DNA from 2 places in the Caldimonas taiwanensis NBRC 104434 genome. Region 1 is predicted to be linked to the other one. Evidence: riboswitches for the same ligand, from Rfam matches in the RefSeq annotation. Region 1 holds a riboswitch; the other holds the start of a gene.

The links. A riboswitch is a leader RNA that binds a small molecule or an ion and turns the genes downstream of it on or off. The one in region 1 is predicted to bind glycine.
Region 2: another riboswitch for glycine. It lies ahead of gcvT (glycine cleavage system aminomethyltransferase GcvT); the one in region 1 lies ahead of CTA01S_RS00175 (D-amino acid dehydrogenase).

What each region holds. Positions count from the first base shown of each region.
Region 1 covers NZ_BCWK01000001.1:27,848-36,485, forward strand. Annotated here, with positions in the region: gene CTA01S_RS00165 (NAD-dependent succinate-semialdehyde dehydrogenase) at 753-2,192, shown strand; gene CTA01S_RS00170 (hypothetical protein) at 2,153-2,743, opposite strand; gene CTA01S_RS00175 (D-amino acid dehydrogenase) at 2,819-4,096, opposite strand; glycine riboswitch at 4,161-4,270, opposite strand; glycine riboswitch at 4,271-4,368, opposite strand; partial or broken gene CTA01S_RS16560 (YihY family inner membrane protein) at 4,509-5,344, shown strand; gene gyrB (DNA topoisomerase (ATP-hydrolyzing) subunit B) at 5,360-7,864, opposite strand; gene dnaN (DNA polymerase III subunit beta) at 7,949-8,638, opposite strand, start outside.
Region 2 covers NZ_BCWK01000030.1:1,361-9,998, forward strand. Annotated here, with positions in the region: gene CTA01S_RS15200 (L-serine ammonia-lyase) at 1-185, opposite strand, end outside; gene CTA01S_RS15205 (threonine aldolase family protein) at 210-1,259, opposite strand; gene gcvP (aminomethyl-transferring glycine dehydrogenase) at 1,267-4,161, opposite strand; gene gcvH (glycine cleavage system protein GcvH) at 4,233-4,610, opposite strand; gene gcvT (glycine cleavage system aminomethyltransferase GcvT) at 4,648-5,772, opposite strand; glycine riboswitch at 5,830-5,950, opposite strand; glycine riboswitch at 5,961-6,052, opposite strand; gene CTA01S_RS15225 (electron transfer flavoprotein-ubiquinone oxidoreductase) at 6,126-7,811, opposite strand; gene CTA01S_RS15230 (SDR family oxidoreductase) at 8,066-8,638, shown strand, end outside.

The sequences.
Region 1 (8,638 bases):
TCGAGCGGCGCATCCAGCCGGACCGGGGGGGGAAGCGGCGCAGCCCCCCGGCGCGATGACCGCAGCGCCCCGACCGGCCCACGACCACGCGCTGGCGCCAAAGCCTTTGGCGCCGGTGGGAGCGACGGTGGAAGCGACGGTGGAGCCTCGGACATGAAACCGGCCGTCTCGGCCAGGGCACGGGCCAAAGGGCCTTGGGGACATGGCGGCGCTGCCGGTGCAGCTGCAGACCCGCCCTGTGTCTGTGGCGCTGGCGCAGATGCGGGTGCCGGTGCGGGCACACTCACCGCTTGCGGCATGCCCTCGGGCTCGGGCGCCTCCGGCGCTGGTGCCGCCGCCGGCGGGCTGGACAGCTCCACCAGACCCAGCCGCAGCAAGTCGTCGAAATGCTGCGGGCTGGCCCCGGCCTTCTGTGCCATGCTCAGCACCTCGGCCAAAGACCGCGTCCCATCGACCAGCCACAACACCGTGCGGTGGCGTTGGCTGAGCCGATGCACACGATGACGCAACTCCTCGTGGCCGAGGGCGGTCTTGAGGGGTATGGCCGGTGAGCTCATCGCCGAAACGAAGCGCGGGCTCACATTGTGGCGCAGCCAGCCGCATCGTGCCGAGCAACGACACGACTTGCGCCCCCAGCCTCGGTGGAAAGTCACGGTCGTGGTCGCAAGGGGCCTTCGGGGTTACAGTCGGCCCTGAGCCGATGCCTTGCATTCGTCGCGCCTCACCTGTCCCATCCGATCCCAAGACCTGCCATGACCTACCCGCACACCCAACTCTTCATCGCCGGCCAGTGGTGCGATGCGGCCGACGGCCGCACGCTGCCGGTCTACAACCCGGCCACGGGCCAGGAAATCGGCCGCGTGGCCCATGCCTCGGTGGCCGATCTGGACCGCGCCCTGCAGGCCGCCCAGGCCGGCTTCGAGGTCTGGCGCGACATGGCGCCGGCCGAGCGGGCGAAGATCATGCGCCGCGCCGCCGCGCTGATCCGCGAGCGCGCCAACGAGATCGCCCCGTTGATCACCCAAGAGCAAGGCAAGCCTCTGGCCGAAGCCAAGGCCGAGACCTTGGCCGCGGCCGATCTCACCGAATGGTTCGCCGACGAGGGCTTGCGGGTCTATGGCCGCCTCGTGCCCTCGCGCGGCAAGCCGGAGCTGCGCCAAATGGTGCTCAAGGACCCGGTGGGCCCGGTGGCGGCCTTCACGCCGTGGAATTTCCCGATCAACCAGGTCGTGCGCAAAGTCGGCCCGGCGTTGGCTGCCGGCTGCTCGATGCTGGTGAAAGCCGCCGAGGAAACTCCCGCCGGCCCGGCCGCCTACATCCGCGCCTTCGCCGACGCCGGCCTGCCGCCAGGGGTCTTGGGCCTGGTCTATGGCCAGCCGGCCGAGATTTCGAGCCATTTGATCCCGCACCCGATCATCCGCAAGATCACTTTCACCGGCTCGACGCCGGTGGGCAAGCAACTGGCCGCCCTGGCCGGTCAGCACATGAAGCGCGTGACCATGGAGTTGGGCGGACATGCGCCGGTGATCGTCTGCGAAGACGCCGACCTGGAACTGGCCGTGCGCGTCAGTGCGGCAGCCAAGTTCCGCAATGCTGGCCAAGTGTGCATCTCGCCCACGCGCTTTTTGGTGCATGAGCGCCTGCGCGACGACTTTGCGCAGGCGCTGGCGCAACATGCGCAAAGTCTCAAGGTGGGCGACGGCCTGGCCGAAGGCACGCAGATGGGCCCGCTGGCCAACCCGCGACGCCTGGCCGCCATGGCCGAGCTCACGCAAGACGCCGTGCGCAAGGGAGCCACCGTGCTGGCCGGGGGCGAGCGCATCGGCCACAGCGGCAATTTCTGGCAGCCCACCATCCTGGCCGATGTGCCTGTCGATGCGCGCGTCTTCAACGACGAGCCCTTCGGGCCGGTGGCGGCGATCCGCTCGTTCAAGACGCTGGACGAAGCCATTGCCGAGGCCAACCGCCTGCCCTATGGTCTGGCCGCCTATGCCTTCACGCGCTCGCTGAAGAACGCGGACTTGCTCGCGCGCCGCATCGAGGTCGGCATGCTGTGGATCAACATGCCGGCCATGCCCTCGGCGGAAATGCCCTTCGGCGGGGTCAAGGACTCGGGCTATGGCTCCGAGGGCGGCCCCGAGGCGTTGGAAGCCTACCTCAACGTGCGTTCCGTGGCCGTGATGAACGTCTGAGAAACCTGCTCGGCACCGGACGGAGGCCGGGCGTCTTGCGTGCTGCAGCCGTCCGGCGCACGCAGGCCTTCGGGCAACTGGGCTTGCACCTGAGACCAAAAGAGGGCGGCGCGCGCCTCGCCCGCTTGGCGGGCGACGCACGCCCGGGCCAGCTGCATCCAGGACCACAGCGAGGGCTCGTCATGCACCGCGCGCACCGCATCGCGCAGGCTGGGCTCGTGATCGGGCGCCATCAGTATGGCCAACTCCAGCGCATAGATCTTGGCCAGGTGCAAGGAGCGCGGTCGTGGCCGAGGAGCGCCGGGTTTTTTCGGCACGGGCGGAGGTGCGACCACCCATTCGGCCAGCCCCAGGGCGACCAAGTCGCGCACCTGGTCCTCTTTGAGCCCCAGGCTCTCGATGATCGGCGCCAAGGCCGCCAGGCTTCGGCGGCCGTCGAGCATGACCAACAACTGCCGTTGCGCCCAAGTCCCGGGAAACGATGTGCCCTGCAAGACGGCGCGTCCCCGAGCCGTCTTGCGCAGGATGCCATGTGTCGGCCCACCCGACATGCTTTGCCTCCAGCCATGTGATGCGTGTGGTGATGCCTGCGCCCCCACGCCATCGCGGCGCAGTGTGCCCAGGGCTTACGACAAGGACGTGACAGGCCCGCAGCGCCGCGCCGACACCGGCACGGCGACGGGATCGGGCCATGCTCGTCGAACCAGGTCGGCCACGCACTGCGCCGTGGCGGCCGACAGCGTCCAGCCCAGGTGGCCATGGCCGGTGTTGTAGAACACGCGCGGATGCCGGCCGCGGCCCACGCGGGGCATCATGTCGGGCATCATCGGTCGCAGTCCGGCCCAGGGCACCACGCTGCGAGTGGACACCCCCGGAAAACAGCGCTGCACCCAGTCCACCAACGGTCGGATGCGATCGGCGCGGATGTCGCGGTTCTCACCGTCGAACTCGGCCGTGCCAGCCACGCGCAAGCGGTCCGCGCCCAATCGGCTGGTCACGATCTTGGTCTCGTCGTCGAGCAGGCTGACCGTGGGCGCAGCGGCCTGGCTGGCCTCGTCGAGCAGGTTGACGGTGATCGAATAGCCCTTCACCGGATAGACATTGACCCGGTCGCCCAGCTGCGCGGCCAAGGCCCGGCTGGCCACGCCGGCACACACCACCACGCCATCGAAGCGCAGCGTCTGCTCGCCCTCGGGACCGGCCAGCCTCATGTGCACGCCATCGTCGCGGGCGTGCAGCCGCCGCACCTCCCATCCGTACAGGCCGCGCACGCCGCGGCGCTGCGCGGCTTCGGCCAGGCCGTGGGTGAACTTGTGGATGTCGCCGGTGGTGTCGCTGTCGGTATACCAACCGCCAAAGTATCGGCCGGCCAGGGTCGGGACGATGGCCCGGATTTCCTCGGGCGTGACTGCGCGGCGCTGCAGACCGCCGGCGGCCAGCAAGGCCGAAACCCGCCGCGCATGCTCGAAGCCCGCCCGATCACGATAGATGTGCAGAATGCCCTCGCGTCGGTGATCGAATTCGATGCCCTCTTCATCGGCCCAGGCATACAGAGGCTCCCGTGCGGCAATCGCCAGGCGCACCGTCTCGATCGTGTGACGACGGTAATGCGCCATGCTGGCCAGGAATTGCACAAACCAGCTCAGCTGGTGCCAGCTCGGCCGCGGATGCACCAGCAAGGGCGCGTCGGCCTTCAGCATCCATTTCAGGCCTTTCCACACCGTGGAGGCATGGTTCCACACTTCGGCATTGGAGGCAGACAACTGCCCGCCGTTGGCATAAGAGGTTTCCATCGCGGCATAGCGATGCCGCTCGACCAAGGTCACGGACAAGCCGCGGCGGGCCAGGGCATAGGCGGTGGTGACGCCGGTGATGCCGGCGCCGATGATGGCAATCGAAGGCATGAGAGCTCCTCTCAGGCAAAGCCACGCGTCGAGGCGGGAAGCCCAGGCCACGTGCCGCAGCCTGGACGCCCCCTCTGTTGCGGACCTGAGAGATTCACGGAGGCGCGCGAGGCTCCCGCTTGCTCCTTCGGTGCTGGCCGGCGACGCGAACGGCCGGCAGCTCTTCAGAGTCGGTGGGCGATGCCGGTCCTGGGGCCTGAGAGTTTCCGGGGCGGTTGCTCCTTCGGCGCCGCCTGGGCATGTGCACAGGCAGGCTCTCCCGACATCACCATGGCTGCCTTCGGGCGGCCACCCTTGGATTGTGCCCGAAACCTTGGGTTGGGCTGCGGGCATCGGAGCGTCCGGACATTCACCGGGCTTCGATTCTCGGACAATCCGCCGCGCGCCCGACGAAGACTTCCCGAGGAATGCCATGCGTTTGCCACGCTCCAGACTGTTCGAGCGGCTGCAGGACGCCCAGCTCGCCCAGGCGGCCGCCAGCCTGAGTTTCACCACCTTGCTGTCGCTGGTGCCACTGCTGGCCGTGGGATTTGCGCTGTTCACGCTGGTGCCTGCCTTGCGTCCGTTTCGGCGTACGCTCGAAGGGCTGTGGTTGCCGCATCTGCTGCCAGCGGACCTTGCGCAGCCCGTGCTGAGATACCTCGGCCGCTTTGCCGACAATGCCCATGGGCTGAGCTGGAGCGGCGCGGCCTTGCTGCTGGTGGCCGCGCTGGCCATGATGTTCACGGTGGAGACCGCGCTGAACCGGATCTGGCAGGTGCGCCAAGGCCGCCCCTGGCGCTGTACCTGCCCCTGCTGGCCGCCGGCCCGCTGGTGCTGGGGTGGAGTCTGTGGGCCACCTCGCGGGCCTTGGCCCTGTCTCAAGGCCTGCTGAGCCCGTGGCCGCCGGCGGTCGAGGTGTTGTGGACCTTGGGTCCGGCTGCGCTCAGCCTGGCGATGCTGTTCTTGCTGTTCTACCTGGTGCCCCATGCCCCGGTGCGCTGGCACGAGGCGCTGCTGGGCGGCTTGCTCGGCGCCGCCGGGCTCGAAGCCGGCAAACAGGCTTTCGCGACCTACGTGCTGGCGCTTCCCACGTACCGCACCTTGTACGGCAGCTTTGCCGTGTTCCCGGTGTTCCTGCTGTGGATCTATTACTCCTGGGCCGTCACCTTGGCCGCCGCGGTGGTGACCGCGCATCTGGGGTCCCTGCGCGCGGCACGCGGCCGGGGCAGCGGCCGCGCCGCAAGGCCTGAGCGATCTCGGGCTTAGGGCCTTGCCGCCGTCTCACACGTCGATGTTCGCCGCCCGCAACGCATTGCTTTCGATGAACTCGCGCCGCGGCTCCACCTCATCGCCCATCAGCATCGTGAACACTCGGTCGGCTTCGATCGCGTCTTCGATCTGCACGCGCAACAAGCGGCGCACCTTGGGGTCCATCGTGGTTTCCCAGAGCTGTTCGGGGTTCATCTCGCCCAGGCCCTTGTAGCGCTGGCGTGTGACGCTGTTTTCAGCCTGCTGCATCAGCCAAGCCATGGCCTGGCGGAAGTCGCTGACCTGGGCTTCTTTCTGCTTGTCGCCTTCGCCCTTGCGCACGATGGCATTGGGGCCCACCAAGCCTTTGAACATGCGGCCGGCAGTGCTCAACGCTTCGTAGTCGGCGCCATGCACGAAGTCGGCACTGATGACCGTGGTCTTGAGATTGCCATGGTGTCGCCGGCTGATGCGCAACATCTGCTTGTCGGTGCGTTCGTCGTACACGGCCTCGACCTCGGCATCGTGCAATGCGGCCTTCAGTGCCGCTGCCGAGGCGTGCGCCTGCTCGGCCGTGTCCAGTTGCAGCTCCAAGCCATCGGCCAGCGCGCGCAAGGCTTCCACATCCATCCAATTGGCCAGACGGTCGATCACGTTGTTGGCCAGCACGTACTGACGCGCCAAGGCTTCGAGCGCCTCGCCTTCGAGCACCGTGCCATCGATGCCCGTTTCCAAGCGGGCATCCTTCAGCGCCACGCGCAGCAAGTAGGCGTCGAGCTCGTGGGCATCCTTGAGGTACTGCTCTTCCTTGCCCGACTTGACTTTGTACAGCGGCGGCTGGGCGATGTAGATGTGGCCACGCTCGACCAGCTCGGGCATCTGGCGGTAGAAGAAGGTCAGCAACAGGGTGCGGATATGGGCCCCGTCCACGTCCGCGTCGGTCATGATGATGATGCGGTGATAGCGCAGCTTGTCGGGATTGAAATCGTCTTTGCCGATCCCGGTGCCCAAGGCGGTGATCAAGGTGATGATTTCGTTGCTGGACAACAGCTTTTCGTAGCGCGCCTTCTCCACGTTCAGGATCTTGCCGCGCAGCGGCAAGATGGCCTGGAACTTTCGATCGCGCCCTTGCTTGGCGCTGCCGCCGGCCGAATCCCCCTCGACGATGTAGATCTCGCTGAGCGCGGGGTCTTTTTCCTGGCAGTCGGCCAGCTTGCCCGGCAGACCGAGTCCATCGAGCACGCCCTTGCGGCGGGTCATTTCACGCGCCTTGCGCGCGGCTTCGCGGGCGCGAGCGGCCTCGACGATCTTGCCGCAGATGATCTTGGCATCGGTGGGGTTCTCCAGCAACCAATCGGTGAGTTTGCTGGAGACGATTTCTTCCACCGGCCCACGCACTTCGCTGGAGACCAGCTTGTCTTTGGTTTGGCTGGAAAACTTCGGCTCGGGCACTTTGACACTGATCACGCAGGCCAGGCCTTCGCGCATGTCGTCGCCGGTGATTTCGACTTTGGCCTTCTTGGCCAGTTCGTTGTCTTCGATGTACTTGTTGATCACCCGCGTCATCGCCGCACGCAAGCCGGTGAGGTGGGTACCGCCATCACGCTGCGGGATGTTGTTGGTGAAGCACAGGACGTTTTCGCTGTAGCCATCGTTCCACTGCATGGCCACTTCGACACCGATGGTGGTGCCTTGCTCGCTGAGCTTCTCCCCCACGGCATGGAAGACATTGGGGTGCAAGACCCTCTTGCCCTGATTGATGAAGTCGACGAAGCCCTTGACCCCGCCAGAAAACGCAAAGTTGTCCTCCTTGTTGTGGCGTTCGTCGACCAGACGGATCTTCACGCCGTTGTTCAGGAAGGACAGCTCGCGCAATCGCTTGGCCAGAATGTCGTAGTGGAAATCGTTGTTCTGCTGAAAGATCTCGTCATCGGGCAGAAAGTGCACTTCGGTGCCGCGCTTGTCGGTCTCGCCAATGATCTTCATGGGACTGACGGCCACACCGTCGCGCATCTCGATCAGGCGGTCTTGGGGCACGCCCTTGCGAAACTCCATGAAGTGCACCTTGCCGTCGCGCCGTACCGTCAGGCGCAGCCATTTGGACAAGGCGTTCACGCAGGAGACACCCACGCCATGCAGCCCCCCCGAGACCTTGTAGCTGTTCTGGTTGAACTTGCCACCGGCATGCAGCTCGGTCAAGGCAATCTCGGCAGCCGAGCGCTTGGGCTCGTGCTTGTCGTCCATCTTCACGCCAGTGGGAATGCCACGGCCATTGTCGATCACGGAGATCGAGTTGTCGGTGTGGATGGTGACGACGATGTCATCGCAATGCCCTGCCAAGGCTTCGTCGATGGAGTTGTCCACCACTTCGAACACCAGGTGGTGCAAGCCCGTGCCATCGGAGGTGTCGCCAATGTACATGCCAGGGCGTTTGCGCACGGCCTCCAGGCCTTCGAGGATCTGGATGCTGTTTTCGCCATAGCCGCCTGCGTCCACAGGCGTGGAGGAAGGTTCTTGGCTCGAGGTCGGGTCAGACATGAGGAAACTCTTTTCAAACATGCATGCCCGCTCATGGCGGGCATTGGGAGATAAGGGTCCAACGAGGAATGGGCCGATCGGGCCTCAGATCCTCATGGGCATCACGACGTACTTGAAGCCGTCGTCGTCAGGGATGGTGATCAACGCGCTGGAGTTGGCGTCCTGCAGATCGACTCTCACCATGTCTTGGCTCATGTTGGCCAGGACATCGACCAGGTAAGTCACATTGAAGCCGATTTCGATGGTGTCGCCACCGTAGTCGATTTCGATGTCCTCCTTGGCTTCTTCCTGCTCGGCATTGCTTGCGGCAATGCGCAGCAGGCCCGGCTCGATGTTCAGGCGCACGCCCTTGAACTTCTCGCTGGTGAGGATGGCCGCTCGTTGCAGGCTGGCCAGCAGCGCGGCGCGACCCAGCACGACGCTGTTCTTGTGGTTTTTGGGAATGACGCGGTTGTAGTCGGGGAACTTGCCTTCAACCAGCTTGGTGACGAATTCCATGCCCGAGAAAAGGAACTTGGCCTGGTTGCCGGCAAAGCGCATCTCGATGGGCGTGTCTTCGTCTTTGAGCAGGCGTTGCAATTCCAGCACGGTCTTGCGCGGCAGGATGACTTCCTGACGCGGCATCTCCACCTCCAGCGTGGCCTGGGCCAGGGCCAGGCGGTGACCGTCGGTGGCCACGAGCGTGAGCTGCCGGCCTTCGGCCACGAACAGGATGCCATTGAGGTAGTAGCGGATGTCGTGCACCGCCATGGCGAAGTGCACCCGCCCGATCAG
Region 2 (8,638 bases), on a different contig from region 1:
CCGTGGCCCTTGCCCGTGGCCCCCAGCGAGCCGTACAACTCGCAGCGCACGCGTGCAACGGCATCGAGCCTGCCCTCCTGCCGCAACCGCTCGATGAACATCCGTGCCGCACGCATCGGGCCCACGGTGTGCGAGCTCGACGGGCCGATGCCCACCTTGAACAGGTCGAAGACCGAGACGGCCATGGTCGGGTTGCGGCAGGGGGAAGGTCAGACCTGGCAGAGCTGCCGCACATCGGCGGCAAAGGCATCCACCGCTTCGGTCGTGGTGTCCCAGGCACACATCAGGCGGCAACCACCACCGGCGATGAACTGGTAAAACTTCCAGCCCTTCGCGTACAAGCCCTCGATCACCGGCGCTGGCAGCTGGACGAACACCGAGTTGGCCTGCGGTGGATGCAGCACTTGCACGCCGGGAACGTCCCGGATGGCCTCGTACAGGCGTTGCGCCATGGCGTTGGCGTGTCGGGCATTGCGCAGCCACACGTCGTTTTCCAGCAGTCCCACCCAAGGTGCCGAGATGAAGCGCATTTTCGAAGCCAGTTGGCCGGCCTGCTTGACACGATAGGCGAAGTCCTCGGACAGCTCTCGGTCGAAAAACACCACGGCTTCGCCAATGGGCAGGCCATTCTTGGTGCCACCGAAGCACAGCACGTCCACCCCCGCGCGCCAAGTGATCTCGCTGGGGTGGCAGCCCAAGGCGGCCACCGCATTGGCAAAGCGTGCGCCATCCATGTGCAGCTTGAGCTTGCGCCGCTTGGCGATGGCCGAGATCGCGCGCACCTCTTCCACGGTGTAGACCGTGCCCAATTCGGTGGCTTGCGTCAGGCTGACCACCTTGGGTTTGGGGTAATGGATGTCACTGCGCTTGGTCACCAACTGCTCGACCGCGTCGGGCGTGAGCTTGCCCAGGCGCGCCGACGGGCTTTCACCTTCGGCCAGCAGCAGCTTGGATCCGTTGGAGAAAAACTCCGGCCCGCCGCATTCATCGGTTTCGATGTGGGCCACCGGTGTGCATATCACCGAGTGGTAACTCTGGCACATCGCGGCCAAGGCCAACGAATTGGCCGCCGTGCCATTGAAGACGAAATAAACGTCGCAGTCGGTTTGGAAGAGCTCGCGGATCTTGTCCGTGGAGCGCTGGGTCCAGATGTCCTCGCCGTAGCCGGGCTGGTGTCCGCTCGCATTGGCCTGCATGAACCAGTGCGTGGCTTCCGGGCACATCCCTGCATAGTTATCGCTGGCGAATTGCTGTTTCATGACGGCGTTATCGGTACTCGCTCAACGGCACGCAGCTGCAAAACAGATTGCGATCGCCATAGACATTGTCCACCCGACCCACCGGCGACCAATATTTCTGCCGACGCAGGCGCGCCAGCGGGTAGGCGGCCTCTTCGCGGGTGTAGGGGTGGTGCCACTCGGCTTTGAGCAGACTCTCGGCCGTGTGCGGCGCGTTCTTCAGCGGGTTGTCGTCGCGCGGCCATTCACCCCGCTCGACTCTGGCGATCTCCTCACGGATGGCCAGCATCGCTTCGACGAAGCGATCCAGCTCGGCCAGCGACTCGCTCTCGGTGGGCTCGACCATCAACGTGCCGGCCACCGGAAAACTCAGTGTGGGCGCATGAAAGCCATAGTCGATCAAGCGCTTGGCCACGTCCTCGGCGGTGATGCCGGAGGTTTCCTTCAGCGGGCGCAAATCCAGAATGCACTCATGGGCCACGCCCCCTCCCTTGATGCCCGGCACATTGCTGCTGAAATGCAGTTCGTAGGCGCCATCCAAACGTGCGGCGATGTAGTTGGCATTCAGGATGGCCGTCTCGGTGGCAGCCTTCAGGCCTTCGGCGCCCATCATGCGCATGTACATCCAGGAGATCGGCAGCACGGCCGCATTGCCCAAGGGAGCGGCGCTGACGGCCCCCACCTGCGACTCGTGCCCCAGGCCTGCGCTGCGGTGCGCCGGCAGGAAGGGCACCAGGTCGGCCACCACGCACACCGGGCCCACGCCGGGGCCGCCGCCGCCATGCGGAATGCAGAACGTCTTGTGCAAATTCAGGTGGCTCACATCGCCGCCGAACTCGCCCGGGGCGGCCACGCCGACCAGGGCATTCATGTTGGCACCGTCCACATAGACGCGTCCGCCATGGGCATGCACCAACTCGCACAGCTCCTTGACCCGTGTTTCGAAGACCCCGTAGGTCGAAGGGTAGGTGATCATCACGCAGGCCAGGCGCTCGCTGTACTGCTCGCACTTGGCTCGTAGATCGTCCAGATCCACATTGCCGTCGGCGTCACACCGGGTGACCACGACCTGCATGCCCGCCATCTGGGCCGAGGCCGGATTGGTGCCATGGGCCGATTCCGGAATCAGGCACACATTGCGGTGTCCCTGGCCACGCGCCTCGTGGTAGGCCCGGATGATCAACAGCCCAGCATATTCGCCTTGCGAGCCGGCGTTGGGTTGCAAGCTGATACCGGCATAGCCCGTGGCTTGGCTCAGCCAGTGGCACAACTGCTCATTCAATAGCGCGTAGCCCTGGAGCTGGTCTTGCGGCGCAAAGGGGTGGATCTGCGCGAACTCCGGCCAGGTGATGGGAATCATCTCGCTGGTGGCATTGAGCTTCATCGTGCACGAACCCAAGGGGATCATCGTGCGATCCAGCGCCAAATCTTTGTCCGCCAGGCTGCGCAAGTAACGCAGCATTTCCGTCTCGGAGTGATGCGTGTTGAACACCGGGTGCGTCAGGTAGGGGCTGGTGCGGCGCAGCGCCTCTGGGATGAGCGCCGCGACCCCTTTTTCGACCGTGTCCCAAGCCGGCAGAGGACGGCCCTGGGCGAAAACCTGCCACAAGTCCTGCACATGCTCGCGTGTCGTGGTTTCGTCCAGCGAGATGCCAATGGTCGTTGGGCTGGCGCGGCGCAGGTTCATGCCGGCGGCCACGGCCGCGGCCATCAAGGCTTCCGTGTGCTCTCCAGTGCGCACCTCCAAGGTATCGAAGGCCGTCTCGTGCGTGAGGGCCCAGCCCAGGCTGGCCAGACCCTGGGCCAGCACGGCGGTGTAGCTGGCCACCCGCTGCGCGATGCGCTTGAGGCCCTGGGGGCCGTGATAGACCGCATACATGCTGGCCACCACGGCCGGCAGCACCTGGGCCGTGCAAATGTTGGACGTGGCCTTCTCGCGGCGGATGTGTTGCTCGCGGGTTTGCAGCGCCAACCGATAGGCCGGATGGCCATGAGCGTCCACGCTCACGCCCACCAGCCGGCCCGGCAGAGATCGCTTGAACTCGTCGCGCGTGGCCATGTAGGCGGCATGCGGTCCGCCGTTGCCCATGGGCATGCCAAAGCGCTGCGTCGTGCCCACCACGATGTCGGCGCCTTGTTCGCCCGGTGGCGTGAGCAGCGTCAGGGCCAGCAAGTCGGCTGCCACGACGGCCAAGGCCCCGCGGGCATGGACCGCATCGATCAGCGGGCGCAGATCGATGATGCGTCCGGTCACGCCGGGATACTGAAACAGCGCGGCGAAGCAGTCCGTCTGGGCGGCCTGCTCGGCCGCACCGGTGACCACCGTCAGACCCAGCGGCCGCGCGCGCGTGCGCACCACCTCCAAAGTCTGTGGCAGAACGTCTTCGGCAACGAAAAAGACGGTGCTCTTGCTCTTGCCCACCCGGGCGGCCAGCGTCATCGCTTCGGCGGCGGCGGTGGCCTCGTCCAGCATCGAGGCATTGGCAATGGCCATGCCCGTCAGGTCGCACACCATGGTCTGGAAGTTCACCAGAGCTTCCATGCGCCCTTGCGAAATCTCGGCCTGGTACGGGGTATACGCCGTGTACCACGCGGGGTTTTCCAGCACGTTGCGCAAAATGACCGCCGGCGTGTGCGTGTTGTAGTAGCCCTGGCCGATGTGGCTGCGCAGCACCCGGTTGCGCGCGGCGATGGCCTTGAGCTCCTCGAGGGCGCGAGCCTCCGGCACGGGTGCCGGCAGTTTCATCGGGGTGCTGCGGCGGATGCTGCTGGGCACCAAGGCATCCATCAGTGCTTCGCGGGAGGCTGCGCCGATGGCCGACAGCATGGCTCGTTCATCGGCGGCATCGATGCCGATGTGGCGGGCCACGAATTCATCGTGAGCTTCGAGGTCGCTCAAAGGGGTGAGGGCAGACATGAGCATGGCGTTGGGGCGAAGAAAGTCACGCGCCGGCGGTGCCTGCGCAGGCCGATGGCCGCCGGCGAAGGCAGCGCTCAGGTGTTTTTGAGGAGGGCGTCGTAGGCCGGCGCGTCCAACAGGGCATCGAACTCGGCCAAATCACTCAGCTTGATCTTGAAGAACCAGCCCTTACCCAGAGGATCGGAATTGGCCAGCGATGGATCGGCCCGCAGGTCCTCATTGACCTCGAGAACGCGACCGCTGACTGGCGCATAGACATCGGCGGCGGCCTTTACCGATTCCACCACACCAGCCACCTCGCCTTTCTTGAACTCGGCCCCCACGGCGGGCAGGTCGACGAAGACCACATCCCCCAGCGCATCCTGCGCATGGGCGGTGATGCCGACGGTGGCCACGCCTTCGTCGCCATCGAGTTCAATCCATTCATGGTCGGGGGTGTACTTGACGGTCATGCAGAACTCCTCGGAGGAATGAAATGGAGCAAGTGGATCAGCGGTGGTAGCGGTGCGGCACGAAGGGCAGGGGCGTCACGCGCATCGGGAGCGTCTTCTCACGCACCACGGCATGCACGATGGCGCCGGTGGCTGCATGGTTCACGGGCAAATAGCCCATCGCGATGGGCACGCCCAAGGTAGGACTGACGGTGCCGCTGGTGACGTGCCCGGCATTGTGCCGGGCCGCATCGAGCAGCTTGGCCCCTTCGCGCACCGGGGTCCGCTCCAGGCCCACCAGGCCCACGCGCTTGACCAAGGCCCCCTGAGCCAGTTGAGACTCGATCGTCTGGGCGCCGGGGTAGCCGCCGGCACGCGCGCCGCCAGGGCGGCGTACCTTCGAGATCGCCCAGCTCAGCGCGGCTTGCACCGGCGTGGTATGCGGGTCGATGTCGTGACCGTGCAGGCACAGACCCGCCTCCAGCCGCAAGGTGTCGCGCGCGCCCAGACCGGCCAGCTTCACCTCGGGCTGCATCAGCAGCACGCGGGCCAGGGCCTCGGCGTCCTCGGCCGCCACCGAAATTTCGAAACCGTCCTCGCCGGTGTAACCCGAGCGGGTCACATAGCAGGTCTTGCCAGCGAGTGTGAAATGATCGCCGGTCATGAAGCTCAGCCGCTGCACGTCGGCATTCACACGGGCCAGGGCCTCCACGGCCAGCGGGCCCTGCAGGGCCAGCAGGGCCCGGTCGGGCAGAGACTGCACCGTGCAGCGGTGACCGATATGGGTGTTCAGATGCGCCAGGTCGGCTTGCTTGTTGGCCGCGTTGACCACCAGCAGCAGATCGTGTTCCCGGCGCGTGATCATCAGGTCATCGAGGATGCCGCCGCTGGCATTGGTAAAGAAGCCATAGCGTTGCTTGCCCACGGGCAGATCGACCACGTCCACCGGGACCAGCGTTTCCAGGGCGCGGGCGGCCTCTTCCCCGGACAAACGAATCTGCCCCATGTGAGACACGTCGAACAAGGCTGCACTTTGCCGACAGTGCCGGTGCTCGGCGATGATGCCCTCGTACTGCACCGGCATCTCGTAGCCGGCAAAAGGCACCATGCGGGCGCCATGCTCTCGGTGCAGGGCATACAGGGGCGTGCGCAGCAGCGCGGGCGTCGAGACTTGGGCGGACATGGCGATCTCCTGGGGCTGTGATGCGAACCCGCCGTCCCGACAATCGGTCCGGCACGTGCTGCCCTCGCTGTCCGCTTTACCTGAGAGATTGGCCGCCTGGCTGTTTCAGCCGCAGCGGCTTGCCCCTTCGGTGGGCTGGGTGACCACGGTCGCCCAGCCTCTCTCCAGTGAGGAACGCCTCGTCCACGAGGCGCTTGTCAGTCCTGGGTGCCTGAGCGTTCGGGCTTGCGCCCTGCGCCTTCGGCGGCCCCACCAGGGGGCTCTCTCCTGACAGATGTCAGTGTAATTCACCCGACAGAAAAATGGCGGCCTTGGCGCCGCCATTTTTTCCGTGACTTGGTCGACGCGGGGGATCACATGCCCGCATAGTTGGGCCCACCACCACCTTCCGGTGTGACCCAAACGATGTTTTGCGTCGGATCCTTGATGTCGCAGGTTTTGCAGTGCACGCAGTTCTGAGCGTTGATCTGCAGCCGGTCGCTGCCGTCCTCGTTCTTGACGAACTCGTACACGCCAGCGGGGCAGTAACGGCTCTCGGGCCCGGCAAACCGCGCCAGGTTGATCGCAACCGGCACGCTGGAGTCCTTGAGCGTCAAATGAGCCGGTTGGTTTTCTTCATGGTTGGTGTTGCTCACGAACACCGAGGACAGCCGGTCGAACGTGAGCTTGCCATCCGGCTTGGGGTAGACGATCTTCTCGCACTGGTCGGCCGGCTTCAGATACACGTGGTCGGGCTGATCGCGATGCAAAGTCCAAGGGGGGCTCTGAATCCCCAGCTTGGGCAGCAACCACTGCTCCACGCCGGTCATCAGCTTGCCCACCAGCGGTCCCTTCTTGAACCAATGCTTGAAGTTGCGTGACTGCTGCAACTCCTCATACAACCAGCTCTTTTCGAAGGCTTCGGGGTAGGCGCTCAGCTCGTCGCCCGAACGCCCGGCCGTGACGGCCTCGAACACAGCCTCCGCGCACAGCATGCCGCTCTTGATGGCGGCATGGCTGCCCTTGATGCGCGCCGCGTTCAAATAGCCCGCATCGCAGCCCACCAAGGCGCCGCCAGGAAACACGGTCTTGGGCAGGGCTTGGGGTGTGCCGTTGTTGATGGCACGAGCGCCATAACTCAAGCGCTTGCCACCTTCGATGTGCGCGCGGATGGCCGGGTGCGTCTTCCAGCGCTGCATCTCCTCGAAGGGGCTGAGCCAGGGATTCTGATAATCCAGCCCGATCACGAAACCCAACGTGACCTTGTTGTCTTCGAGGTGATAAAGGAAACCCCCGCCGAAGGTCTGATCATCCATGGGCCAGCCGGCCGTATGCACCACCAGGCCCGGCTTGGCTTTGGCCGGGTCGATCTCCCACAACTCCTTGATGCCAATGGCATAGGTCTGCGGATCCTTGCCCTCGTCGAGCTTGTAGCGAGCGATGAGCTGCTTGCCCAGATGCCCGCGTGCGCCCTCGGCGAAGATGGTGTATTTGCCGAGCAGTTCCATCCCCAGCTGGAAATGATCCGTGGGCTTGCCATCCTTGCCGATGCCCATATTGCCGGTGGCCACGCCGCGCACGCGGCCTTGCTCGTCATACAGGACTTCGGCCGCGGGGAACCCTGGAAAGATTTCCACCCCTAGGCTTTCGGCTTGCTCGGCCATCCATTTGACCACCTTGCCCAGCGAGATGACATAGCACCCCTTGTTGTGGAAGTTGCGTGGCACGAAAAAGTCTGGAATGCGCGTGCTACCGCTCTCGGTGAGCGTGAGCACATCATCGGCGGTGACTGGCTGGTTCAGCGGTGCGCCCAGCTCCTTCCAGTTCGGAAACAGCTCGTTCATCGCGCGAGGATCCATCACCGCGCCCGACAGAATATGGGCCCCTGGCTCCGAGCCTTTCTCCAGCACCACGACCGATATGTCCTGGTTCTTCTGGGCGGCCAGCTGCTTGATCCGGATGGCCGTGGCCAGCCCTGCAGGGCCGGCACCGACGATCACGACGTCATATTCCATGGATTCGCGCGGGCCGTACTGCTCCAGGATCTCTTGCGCAGTCATCGTGTCTTCCTCTTTGAATGGATAGGGGGTCGCCTGGGGGGATGCCGACGCGTCCACCCCGCATGACCAGGATTCTATCGGGTTGCGGCGGAAAATCGAACGATCGTTCGATTCGATGCTCGACAGTGCACTCTAGCGCAGGCGCTCGAGGCGCCGCTGTCGGCCGTGCGACAGGCTTGGACCGGCCTCGGGGTCTCGTTATGCTTGGGGTTCCCGGGTTTCGAGCCCGTTTCACACATTTCCGAGAGGCCCGCATGAGTTACAGCATCGACTTATCCGGCCGTGTGGCCTTGATCACCGGCGCATCCAGCGGTTTGGGCGAACAGTTCGCCCGCACTCTGGCTCGCGCCGGGGCAGCCGTCGTGCTCGCGGGCCGTCGGGTCGAGCGGCTCAAAACCCTGCGCTCGGAGATCGAGGCCCTGGGAGGAGATGCCCATGTGGTGGGCATGGATGTCACGGACACCGACAGCATCCGGTCGGCCGTGGCCCATGCCGAGACCGAGGTGGGGGCGATCGATATCCTGGTCAACAATTCTGGCGTGAGCACCACTCAGAAGCTGGTGGATGTCACGCCCGAAGACTACGACTACGTCTTCGACACCAACACCCGCGGGGCCTTTTTCGTGGCTCAAGAGGTCGGCAAGCGCATGCTGGCTCGCGCGCGCGGTGCTGCGCCAGGCACCTTCATCGGCGGCCGCATCGTCAACATCGCGTCCATGGCGGGCCTGCGGGTGCTCGGCCAGATCGGCGTGTATTGCATGAGCAAAGCGGCCGTCATCCACATGACTCGTGCGATGGCCTTGGAGTGGGGCAAGTACGGCATCAAC